DNA from 2 places in the Enterococcus sp. XAF26B05_ASV22 genome. Region 1 is predicted to be linked to the other one. Evidence: predicted binding sites of a transcription regulator. Region 1 holds the regulator's gene; the other holds the start of a gene.
The links. The regulator HrcA, encoded in region 1, represses chaperone genes, less so after heat shock. The targets are predictions, from matches to a motif close to TTAGCACTCNNNNNNNNNGAGTGCTAA.
Positions count from the first base shown of each region.

Region 2: the regulator HrcA is predicted to act here: its motif matches at 2,283-2,309, upstream of groES (co-chaperone GroES).

Region 1 covers NZ_CM161538.1:2,011,715-2,018,240, forward strand. The annotation lists gene dnaK (molecular chaperone DnaK) at 1-1,232, opposite strand, end outside; gene grpE (nucleotide exchange factor GrpE) at 1,299-1,841, opposite strand; gene hrcA (heat-inducible transcriptional repressor HrcA) at 1,904-2,947, opposite strand; gene hemW (radical SAM family heme chaperone HemW) at 3,197-4,348, opposite strand; gene AC1PU0_RS10030 (glycerophosphodiester phosphodiesterase family protein) at 4,965-6,526, opposite strand, start outside.
Region 2 covers NZ_CM161538.1:1,093,634-1,100,159, reverse strand. The annotation lists gene AC1PU0_RS05440 (TraX family protein) at 1-182, shown strand, start outside; gene groL (chaperonin GroEL) at 271-1,902, opposite strand; gene groES (co-chaperone GroES) at 1,965-2,249, opposite strand; gene AC1PU0_RS05425 (hypothetical protein) at 2,474-2,656, shown strand; gene AC1PU0_RS05420 (CPBP family intramembrane glutamic endopeptidase) at 2,744-3,412, shown strand; gene AC1PU0_RS05415 (redox-sensing transcriptional repressor Rex) at 3,467-4,132, opposite strand; gene abc-f (ribosomal protection-like ABC-F family protein) at 4,349-6,292, shown strand; gene AC1PU0_RS05405 (GntR family transcriptional regulator) at 6,310-6,526, shown strand, end outside.

The sequences.
Region 1 (6,526 bases):
ACGTGAATGTCTACAGCTGGTTGATTGTCTGCTGCTGTTGAGAACACTTGTGATTTACTTGTTGGGATTGTTGTATTACGATCGATCAATTTAGTAAATACCCCACCCATAGTTTCGATACCTAATGATAATGGTGTTACGTCTAATAATACGACATCTTTCACATCACCAGTGATAACGCCACCTTGGATCGCAGCTCCCATAGCTACTACTTCATCTGGGTTAACTGATTTGTTTGGTTCTTTGTTCGTTTCTTTACGTACAGCTTCAACAACAGCTGGAATACGTGTAGATCCACCAACTAAAATAACTTCATCGATTTCTGATGGATTTAAACCAGCATCTTTCAACGCTTGGCGTACTGGAGTTTTTGTACGTTCTACTAAATCACTTGTTAATTCATCGAATTTCGCACGAGTTAAGTTCATTTCTAAGTGCAATGGACCAGCGTCTCCTGCTGTGATAAATGGTAAGCTGATTTGTGTTGATGTTACACCTGATAAATCTTTTTTCGCTTTTTCAGCAGCATCTTTCAAACGTTGAACAGCCATTTTATCTTTAGATAAGTCAACACCGTTTTCTTTTTTGAATTCTGCTACCATGTAATCGATGATTTTGTTATCAAAGTCATCTCCACCTAATTCGTTATCGCCAGCAGTTGACAATACATCGAATACGCCATCTCCTAATTCAAGGATAGATACGTCAAATGTACCACCACCAAGGTCAAATACTAATACTTTTTCGTCTTTATCTGTTTTGTCTAAACCATATGCTAATGCAGCAGCTGTTGGTTCGTTAACGATACGTTCTACTTCTAGACCAGCGATTTTACCAGCGTCTTTTGTTGCTTGACGTTGTGCATCGTTGAAGTAAGCAGGAACAGTGATAACTGCTTTGTCTACTTTTTCACCAAGATAATCTTCTGCGAAACCTTTTAAATATTGTAAGATCATTGCAGAAATTTCTTGTGGTGTATAAGATTTGCCATCAGCTTCTACTTTATAGCCAGCTTCGCCCATATGACGTTTGATTGATGAAATTGTGTGTGGGTTTGTTACTGCTTGACGTTTTGCAACTTCACCGACTTGGATTTCTCCATTTTTAAATGATACAACTGAAGGCGTTGTACGGTTACCTTCTGGATTCGCAATGATTTTTGCTTCTCCGCCTTCTAATACTGCCACTGCTGAGTTTGTTGTTCCTAAGTCAATACCAATAATTTTACTCATAATTAATGATCTCCTATCTTCTATTTTAATTTTTTTCAATTTATATTATACAACCATCGCTTGCTGTTATTGTGCAACAACAACCATGCTTGCTCGTAAAACGCGGTCATGTAACTTGTACCCTTTTTGTAACACTTCGACGATTGTATCAGCAGGGACTTCGTCACTTGCTGGAATCGTTTGAACTGCTTGATGTAAATTAGGATCAAACACTTCACCCATTGTCGGGATTTCTTCGATACCTTCATCTTTTAATGCCGCTTGTAACCCTTCAAGAACCATTGAGATCCCTTTTTTCAAGCTAGCACCTTGTTCATCATCGACTTCGATTGCCATCGCACGTTCCAAATTATCGATCGAAGGTAGCAATTTTTTTCCTAAATCTTGTGAACGATAACGAACAAGCAATTCACGCTCATTTTTGAAACGATTGCTCATATTGGCAATTTCAGCACGAGCTCTTAAAAACTTGTCTTCCATTTCTGATAATTCAGCATTGGCACTTTCAAGTTCTGTCATTTCTGTTTCTTCTTCTGAAACACCAGTGTCATCGATAGCATCCATGTGTTCCTCTTGTAATTCTTCATTCGTTTCTTCTTTATTACTCACTCTGGCAACTTCCCTTCTCATTTACGTAGAATTATTAGAATTCTATATTTTCAACTCATCACTTACTCATCAAGAAAACGGTAGTAAGCACCGAGTTTTGAAGCTAATTCATGGCGAAATACATCTACCAGACCAAACATTTTTGAATAGGGCATGCTTGTAGGGCCTAATAACGCAATGGTTCCCTTACCGTGACCAGAAACTTCATAAGTCGCAGTGATCATGCTCATATTATCAAGTAAATCGTTTCCTATTTCTGAACCGATACGGATCGCAATTTGCGTATCTGTCTCTTCATCAGACGTCAACAAGTGGGTGATTGCGTCTGTATTTTTCATAAAGGAATACACAGATTTTAGTTGATTGATATCTTCTTGTACACCAAAATCTAATAGGTTCATGCGCCCACTGACAAACACTTTTTCTTCAAAAGCGTGTCCCAGCATCGCATCAAATAGGTTCATCATGCCGTCAGGTGTTTGGAAATAGCGATGTAAAATCATCGGAATTTCGGTGCGTAAACGATGATAGACCGTCAGCAATGGTTGTCCGACCAATTTATCATTAATGATTTGCGTCATCTTTTCCAAGTCTTGGCTTGAAACAGATGCTGGAATCGCAAATACTTGGCTTTCCACATTGCCTTTATCCGTCACTATGATCGCTATGATCTGACGTTCATTTAATGGAACAATTCGAAAACCAGTCAATCGTCTTTCTTTCACTTCTGGACCTAACGAAAAAGCAGTATAGCTTGTTAAATCAGAAAGGATTTCAGCTGATTGTTCAATAATATCATTGATCTCATGAAATTCTTTCCCAAATGAATGACGAATCGTTTCTAATTCATCACGTTCGATTTCAGCTGGACTCAATAAATGATCCACATAATAGCGATAACCATCCATTGAAGGAATCCTGCCAGAAGACGAATGTGTCTTCAATAATAGTCCGTGCTCTTCTAGAGCCTTCATATCATTACGAATCGTTGCAGAACTTGACTTAATTCCTTCTTCCATTAATTTCTTTGATCCTACAGGGTTACCTGTATTCGTATATTCTTGGATGATAAGTCGCAAAATATTCTTTTGTCTTTCCGTTATCATAATTACCACCCTTCATTAGCACTCATGACATTCAAGTGCTAATACAATTATTAATATAGCAAGTTCTTCTTGAATTGTCAAGAGAAAAACTCACTTTTTTAGCACTCATTGCATCAGAGTGCTAAAATATACAAAAAAAGGCTAAGACATAGCCCCAAGAGCCATATCTTAGCCTAACGGAATCCTAGTGAACGGTGGGAATTGAACACTTCTTTCCCAATCTCACTCTTATTGTTGTACTGTACACGTTTATTCTTGGTCAATAAGAAATGCTTCAAAAACATCATTCCCAACAAAAAGACCTTGTTCAGTAAGTTGGATATGTGTTTCATTTTCGCTTATCAATCCTTTTTGAATCAAGTTCGGGATTGTTTCTCTGTATACCTGATTTAACGGTAAATTGAACTTCTCTTCGAATCGTTTTTTCGAAACACCACCCATCTTCCTTAACCCAAGAAAGAGTTCTTCTTCCATTTGATTATTGACGGTCAAAATCTCTGTTTCAACAGTTGGTAATTGGTTATCTCTTAAAGGTTTTAGATAATGTTGAATCGGACCATGATTTCGATATCGAGTATGTCCTAAATAACCACTCGCACCGGCGCCAAATCCATAATAGTGATCATTGTTCCAATAAACCAAATTATGTTGACTTTCTTGCCCTTTTAGCGCGAAGTTACTAACCTCATATTGGTGACGTCCAGCCTTTTCCATTGCACTAATTGTTTCCTCAAACATTAACGCTTCAACTTCTTGATCTGGCAATTGTAATCGACCTTGACGTACCCAGTTCATAAACATTGTTTTGTTTTCTAAAATCAACGAATATAAAGAGTAATGCGGTAAATCAAGTTCAATCGCACGTTTCAGTGTATCTCTAAACCCCTCCAGCGTTTGACCAGGCAAAGCATAAATCAAATCGATACTAACATTTAGGAAATCTTCTTTTTCTAAGAATTTCATCGTTTCATAGACATCTTCTGCCGTATGTTTGCGTCCAATTTTTTTTAATAATTGGTTGTCGAATGTCTGAACACCCATAGATAAGCGATTTACACCATATTCTTTCATTACTTGTAGTTTCTCTTGCGTTAGATCGCCTGGATTCGCTTCTACTGTAAATTCGTTTTTATCATCAAACGGCAATAACTCGCGTACCCCTTTTAACAGAACAGCTAATTGCTTAGCTGAAAGCGAAGTAGGCGTTCCCCCTCCGATATATATTGTCTCTGTATCTTTGCTTGGATACTGCTCTTTTGTCAAACGAATTTCTGTCAAAAGACTTTGGATATATTCATCTACTGGCTGCCCTTCTAAAAAGACTTTGTTAAAGTCGCAGTAGTAACAAATGTGCTCACAAAAAGGGATATGTATATAGGCTGATGTTTTATCGTTTTTCAATTTTCTTCCTCCAGTTTAAACGAAGTTGCTACAGATTTTATTATAGGAAGCTTACCAAAGTATTTCACTTCTATTTTAAGATTTCATTGTATCAACTTTTTTGTTCCAAAACTTGTAATTCATTTGGGACACGTCTCTTATCTTAACATATCCCCTACTAAAATTGTCTAGTTTACTCTCTTGAATATTTTTAAGCTTCTATAATGACCAACTAACGAATAGTTGAAAAGACTAAATCATATCGCTTTCTTGCTTAACTACGAGCTAGTAAGAAACTCTTTCTCGCTGTAAATAAAACTCTCAATAAAATGAGAATCGGGAATTATCCTGTTTAGAAAATAAAAACAAGTCCAAGAAATTTTCTCTCCGAACTTGTTTATGTTTTATTTCTACTTTTAACCTATAAATGCTCTTTGTACTTGCCAATTCACATTTTTTAATAACGTTTACTAGAAGCAAATTTGAAGAAGTACTCCTTCTTTCGACTTGAGAGAAAGAGCATCCTTCAAATTTACTTTTATTCATTTCCGTATTTTTCCCATATCCTATATGACAGAATAAAGAGTATGCACCATTCTAAATCATTGATAACGTTATTCCTTTCAAAAAAGAAAGCTTAATCATAGTCAGTAGTTAGATTATTAATGCCTAATGCTTCCATCTTCTTAAACTCACTTTGAGGAACCCCCCATAAATTAACGGTTAAACCTTTACTTTGAGCTTTAGCAATCAAGTCTGCTCGACCTAAAACACTTTCATACTTAATAGCTAACCCAGCATTCCCACCAAGATTGCTAACCTGATCAATCATTTGTTCATCTAAAGTTTTCGCTAGAAACTGAACCTGCGTTTCAGGAAGACGCTTTTTCATTTCGACCAAATTCGTAAAATCAAATGAAATGATTATAGCCTTATTCGTTATACCAAATGAACTAATTATATTGGCTAAATCATCGTAATCACTTGGTTCAAGATTTTTAGCTTTCATTTCGATAAACGGAATACTTTTTTTACTACTCATAATTGTAAGAAACTCTTCCAATGTTGGAATAATTAATTGTTCTTGAGAATATTTTTCTTTATTGGATCCTTGATCGATGCGCAAAGCCCTTATTTGATCTAATGTTAAATCACTTATTTTTCCTTTTCCATTTGTCATGCGGTCAACTGTCTTGTCATGCATGATGACCCATTTTTTATCTTTAGTAAGCCAAATATCTGTCTCGATCCCCCAACTATCCGATTGCTGAAAAGAAGGGATTGAATTTTCAGGTGCCACCTTGTGATTACCACGATGTGCGACATAACGAATATCATCCATCATTTCACTAATTTCTATATTCTCAGCAGAAATGTATCCTTCAGTCGTTCGATACACTTTTTTGTCAGAGTTAAAGACGATTCCTTTGACGTAGGCCATGCTATTCGCTGGCAACAGTCCGACAATTTTTGATAAATTTCTATCTTTAAAAAGAGATGTTTCTTGCATAAGCCGAATTCGAACAGGACGTCTAAGCGCAATTTCTACTGTACCTGCGTCACATTTAGCTTTTAAACCATTCTTAGCAATTAGTTCTGCATTTGCGTGATAAAGTCCATTCCTATAATCAAAGTCTTCATAATCAACGTGAACTTTATAAGAATTATCAGCTTGTCGGATTCCTTCGTATATTTTTTTATCACTTTGATCTTCTTTTGACCAAACTGGAACGTTTATTTTTTCGATATCAGCGATGCTTTTCGTTCTCACCTTTACATCGAACTGACCTTTCCCAATTTGAGCATTATCTACTTCAGCTTCTATTGTTGGTTGATCAACGTTAAATTCACCAAAATCAGCTAGTTCCGTTTTTCCATTTTCTTTGGTTATTAGGATTTTTATCTGATAACGTCCAGCTTCTTGGTGTTTTTTTACTAAAATATCCGATTCCCATGTGCTACTTTTAGGATAATAAACCCCTTGGTATACTTGTAAATCATTCGATCCGTTTAACTCCCCAAATGCTGGAAATTCAACTTTTGCTATATGCTTCACACTTGATAAATCAGCTTTTACTCGATATACAGTCTGTTTATTATCCATATTCACTAGCCGAAAAATAGGCCTTGTTGCCGGGTATTTCACTCCATCGTTTTTTATTTTAGCGTTGATCTCTAAGTCTTCAAATTCAGGATTTA
Region 2 (6,526 bases), 920 kb from region 1:
ATTTTCTGCTATTAAAATGTCTTTTAGGGGCATTGGTCCTTTTACAAAATAGTTGGTTTGGGCTATTTGCCTTTATCCTGATCTATTTTTACAATGGACAACGCGGAAAACAGTGGAAATATTTTTTTTATTGGTTTTATCCAGTTCATTTGTTGGTATTAATAGGGATTCAACAGTTTTGATCATTCCTCATTTCAGCTAAGTATAAAATCAAAAAGCAGTTTAACATTGTTACATGTTAAACTGCTTTTTGATTTAGCTATTGCTTGATTACATCATACCGCCCATTCCCATAGAAGGGTCCATTGGTGGCATACCACTTGCTCCTGCCGGTTCTGGTTTATCTGCGACAACTGCTTCTGTTGTTAATAACAAGGCAGCTACTGATGCAGCGTTTTGTAATGCTGAACGCGTTACTTTCGTTGGATCAACGATTCCAGCTTCGACCATGTTTACCCATTCGCCATTAGCAGCATTAAACCCAGTACCTAACTCGATATTTTTTAATTTATCAACGATTACTGAGCCTTCATATCCAGCATTTTCAGCAATTTGACGGATTGGTTCTTCTAAAGCACGAACAACGATTTTCACACCAGTTGCTACATCGCCTTCTGCCTCTAAAGCAGCTACTTTTCCGATAACATTTACAAGCGCTGTACCACCACCAGAAACCATACCTTCTTCAACGGCAGCACGAGTAGCATTCAATGCATCTTCAATACGTAATTTTAATTCTTTTAATTCTGTTTCAGTTGCAGCACCAACTTTAACTACCGCAACACCACCAGCTAATTTAGCCAAGCGTTCTTGTAATTTTTCACGGTCAAAATCAGATGTTGTTTCTGCAATTTGATTTTTGATCAATTGAACTCGAGCATCGATACCAGCTTTTTCACCAGCGCCTTCAACAATCGTTGTATTGTCTTTGTCTACAACAACTTTGCTTGCATTTCCAAGGTTTTCGATTGTTGTATCTTTTAATTCAAGACCTAGATCGTCAGTGATTACTGTGGCTCCTGTTAACATAGCAATATCTTCAAGCATTGCTTTACGACGATCACCAAATCCTGGTGCTTTTACAGCAACAACATTGAATGTTCCACGAATTTTATTTAAAACAAGTGTTGGTAAAGCTTCTCCATCAACATCATCAGCAATAATTAATAATGGACGGCTTTGTTGTAAAATTTGTTCTAACAAAGGCAAGATATCTTGAATATTAGAGATTTTTTTATCTGTAATCAAGATATATGGATTTTCTAAGACAGCTTCCATTTTATCATTGTCTGTTACCATGTATTGAGATAAGTAACCACGGTCAAATTGCATTCCTTCAACTACGTCTAGTTCAGTTTCGATTCCTTTTGATTCTTCGATTGTGATGACACCATCGTTACCGACTTTTTCCATTGCATCCGCAATTAATTGTCCTACACGGTCAGAACCAGAAGAAACAGCAGCAACTTGTGCAATTGCTTCTTTTGAATCTACAACTGTTGAAATGTTGTGTAACTCTTCGACTGCCGTTTTTGTAGCCAATTCGATACCACGACGAATTCCTAGAGGATTCGCACCAGCAGTTACATTTTTCAATCCTTCACGAACGATAGCTTGGGTCAATACTGTTGCAGTAGTTGTTCCATCTCCAGCGATATCATTTGTTTTAGAAGCAACTTCAGAAACTAATTTCGCCCCCATATTTTCAAAATGATCTTCTAGTTCGATTTCTTTTGCAATCGTAACACCATCATTTGTAATAAGTGGTGATCCAAATGATTTTTCTAAAACAACGTTACGGCCTTTAGGACCTAATGTTACTTTTACTGTGTCTGCTAAAATATCTACTCCACGAAGCATTGCTGCACGTGCATCTTCTGCAAATTTGATTTCTTTTGCCATAATTCCTTCACCTCAAAAATTTTATTTTTTCTATTTAAAATGGTTTTTTTATTAAAAATGGATTACTCAACAATCGCAATGATGTCTTTACCAGAAACGATCAAATAATCATTTCCCTCATATTTAACTTCTGTTCCTGAATATTTTTCAAACATTACTGTGTCGCCTTCTTTAACATCGGCAGGAACTTTTGTACCGTTTTCTAATACACGGCCTTCACCTACTGCGATAACTTTTCCTGTCTGAGGCTTTTCTTTAGCAGCTGATGCTAAGACGATTCCCCCTACTGTTTTTTCTTCTTCTTTCGCGACTTCAATAACGACGCGATCGCTTAATGGTTTTAACACAATAAATCCCTCCATAAAAAAATATTTATCTTTTTAGCACTCTTAGTTATCGAGTGCTAACTCACACTATTTATAATACTCATTTCCTTTTCATTTTGCAAGTCTTTTGACTAATTTTATTCAATAATCGGTCAAAGAACGAAAGTTTCTGTTCTTAAATTGATATATTTCTTTTCTACCGTTCATTTCATGGTAAAATAAGAACAGAAAGAGAGGCGATTGAAATGAAACAAAGAATTACAGGAGCTTTAACAATAACAGCACTTTACCTCATCATTGCGAATGTTGGTAATTTCTTTTTTGGAGTAAGCAGGCGTTTCGACTGGACAACGACATTATGGGAAGCAGCCTTTTTCTTCGTATTTATCTTTCTGCTATTAGGCTATCGCAATAATCATAAAAAATAATAGTCATACGAAACAAATGTCAACTATGGTATACTTTTTACATTCTGCAATTAATGAAAGGAGTTTTCAGTTTATATGCCTAAAAATATGTCTATAAAAAAAGTAAGTTTATCCATGGTCCTTCTATACGGACTTGTATTTTTTTCTCCCTATATTTTTAGCCCTTTTTCATCTGATATCGTAATCAGTGGTACAACCTTCACTTATATCTTAGGTGCTGGCTTGATGATTTGGCTCTACATTATAAATAAAAATACTGCCGTTACAACAGTAGAAAAGGAAGCCAAATTGACTTCACCCGTTTTCATCTACTTACTAGGTGTCAGTGGTATTTTCTTAGCAATGATTATTCAAGCCGTCGTTTTTGGTATCGAAACAGCGATTACAGGTGCAGAACCTAGTTCACAAAATACACAAAATATTATTGCCGTTATTCTAGCGAATCCTTTGTTTATCCTAGCAACTACGATTGGTGGTCCTATCATGGAAGAATTTGTTTTTCGTCGTTCTTTGATTGGTTTGACTGAAACGTACACTGGTTTTTGGATTGCGGCAATCATTAGTTCTTCTTTATTCTCTGTTATTCATCAAGATGGTCATTTCTTTGTCTATTTTTTCATGGGCTTCTTCTTTGCTCTATTATATAAAATGACTGGGAAAATTTGGACCTCGATCATCGCTCATTGTGGCATGAATACGTTAGTTGTGATTGCTCAACTCGTTATGCATTACGCAAATATTGAATTACCTAAATAAAAAAATTCCCCTATGATTGCCTTTTTTAAGGAGTGCAACCATAGGGGTTTTATATTATTCTTTTTCGTCTTCGATTTCAGTATCAGCTAATTCATTATCATGATGCAAGAAGTAAATCAACGTTTGTAATTCGTTGGTCAAATCAACATTTTGAATCAACACATCTGTTGGTGCTACTAAACGAGCTGCTGTAAAGTTCAGAATCCCTTTAACCCCAGCATCTGCTAATTGACTAACCACTTCTTGTGCTTTTCTTGCTGGAAGGGTCAAAATTGCGACCTCAATTTGCTGTATACGAATCTGTTCCATCATATCCGTCATTGGATAAACCGGAATACCATCTACGATTCTGCCAACGATGTCGTCGTTAACATCAAATGCGCAGCTGACACGAATACTGTTACTTTGATGAAATTTATACTTCAATAAGGCACTTCCTAAGTTACCTACACCAATCAAAGCTACATTGGTTAGCTCATCATCATTCAATGTTTTTGCAAAGAAATTCATCAAGTTTTCCACATCGTAACCATAACCACGCTTGCCTAATTCGCCAAAATAAGAAAAATCTCGTCGAATCGTTGCGCTGTCTACTTGTACTGCTTCACTTAGTTCAGTAGATGAAACTTTATTTTTGCCTGCATCATGCAGAATTCTCAAATAACGATAATATAGGGGAAGGCGTCTTGCCGTTGCTTTTGGAATAATTTGGTCTTTCACAATCGTACCTCCAATACTCTAAATATACACAAATATCCATCTCTCATAATAGCAGTTGTTCCAGATAAAAAGCAATCTTACAGCTCAAAAAAAGCAATATTTTTCAAACTTTCTTAAAATTGTTCTGATTATTTTTCTCTCTAGTCGTTGGATGGATGCTTTTTCCGGTCAATTTATGCTACACTTAGGGCATTGAAATAGAAATGAGGTTACCACATGATTTTACTCCAAGCAAATCAAATCGCCCGTTATTTCGGCGCAGACACTTTGTTTGATAACATACAAATGGAAATCAGTACAAATAGCCGAATAGCTTTAGTTGGCCGTAACGGTGCTGGTAAATCTACTCTGCTAAAAATAATCGCAGGAATCGACATACCCGATGCTGGTACGATTGCTAAAAATAAAACAGCCAGTCTGGGTTATTTAGCCCAAGATACTGGACTTGATTCAGATAAGACCGTTTGGGATGAAATGCTAGAAGCATTTGTAGAAGTCATCACAATGGAAAAACGAATGCGTGAACTTGAATTGATTATCAGTGAACTGCTGCCTGATGATTCAAAATATGAATCGATTATGAAAGAATATGATCGCTTGCAACATGACTTTTCAGAAAAAAATGGTTATGGCTATGAAAATGAGATTCGGTCAGTTTTGCATGGTTTTGGATTTAAAGAAGAATTTTATTCAAAAAATATCAGTACATTATCGGGGGGGCAAAAAACACGTTTAGCTTTAGCGCGGATGTTACTGCAAAAACCAGATATTCTGATTCTGGATGAACCGACTAACCACTTAGACATTGATACCCTTTCATGGTTAGAGAATTATTTGCCTAGCTACTCTGGAGCCCTCTTGATAGTTTCACATGACCGATATTTTCTAGATAAAGTAGTGTCTGAAGTTTATGAAATCAGTCGCCACAAAATGCGTTATTACAAAGGCAATTACTCAAAATATTTAGCATTAAAAGCAGAGCAACTGACTAGTGAATGGAAAGCCTACGAGAAACAACAAACCGAAATCAACAAATTGGAAGATTTCGTAGCCCGAAATTTAGTCAGAGCATCCACAACTAAAAGAGCACAAAGTCGTAGAAAAACCCTAGAGAAAATGGAGCGTTTAGACCGACCTCAAGGCGATGAAAAATCAGCTAATTTTCTTTTTGCCATCGAGAAAGTTTCTGGAAATGTTGTCCTCCAAGTAGAAGACGCTGCGATAGGTTATGACAGCCATATCCTATCAGAACCTGTTTCACTCGATATACGTCGTCAAGAAGCCATTGCTTTAGTTGGACCTAACGGAATCGGCAAATCGACTTTATTAAAATCGATCATTGGAACGATTCCTTTCATTAAGGGAAATGCAACATTAGGAACGAATGTTCAAATTGGTTATTATGACCAAGAGCAAGCGAACTTGCATGGGACAAAAACAGTTTTAGCTGAACTTTGGGATGAGCATCCTACTACACCCGAAAAAGATATCCGTAATATTCTAGGCAGTTTTTTATTCAGTGGAAATGATGTCGAAAAAACCATCCCTCTTCTAAGTGGTGGAGAAAAAGCGCGCGTTGCCCTAGCAAAATTATCAATGGATAAAGAAAACTTCTTGATTCTTGATGAACCGACAAACCATTTAGATATCGATAATAAAGAAGTTTTGGAAAATGCTTTGATTGATTACGAAGGAACCCTTCTTTTTGTTTCACATGACCGTTATTTCATAAATCGTATTGCAACGAAAGTCATTGAACTATCTGAGTCTGGTAGCAAACTTTATTTGGGCGATTATGATTACTATTTAGAGAAGAAAAAAGAAGAAGAAGAATTGGCTACACTATTAGCTGAGCAATCCTCTGTAAAACAAGCTGAAATCGCAAAACCTAAAAATGATTTTTATCAAAATAAAGAACAACAAAAAATCTTACGTCATTTAAATCGTAAAATAACACAAATCGAAGAAAACTTAGCAGCATTGGACACAACGATAGCACAATTAGAACAATCGATGAGTGATCCCGCACTTGTGGATGATCATATGCAGCTAATGTCATTAAATGAAGAATTAGAATCACAGCGGTCACAACAAGAACAATTGCTGACAGACTGGGAAAATCTTAGCTTAGAACTTGAAGAAGCGGAAGAAAATAATTGACGAAAGGCAGGTTTCATATGACTTTAAAACGTATGAATGTAACGAAACCTAAGTATCAGCAAATTGCTGTAGATGTCGCAGCTAAGATTGCTGATCAAACATTTACAGTTGGAGACAAAATTCATGCACGCTCTACTCTGGCAAATAAATACAGTGTTTCTCCTGAGACAGCCCGAAAGGCAATCAGTGTCTTAGTTGATTTGGAAATTGTCCAAGCGAAACACGGTAGTGGGT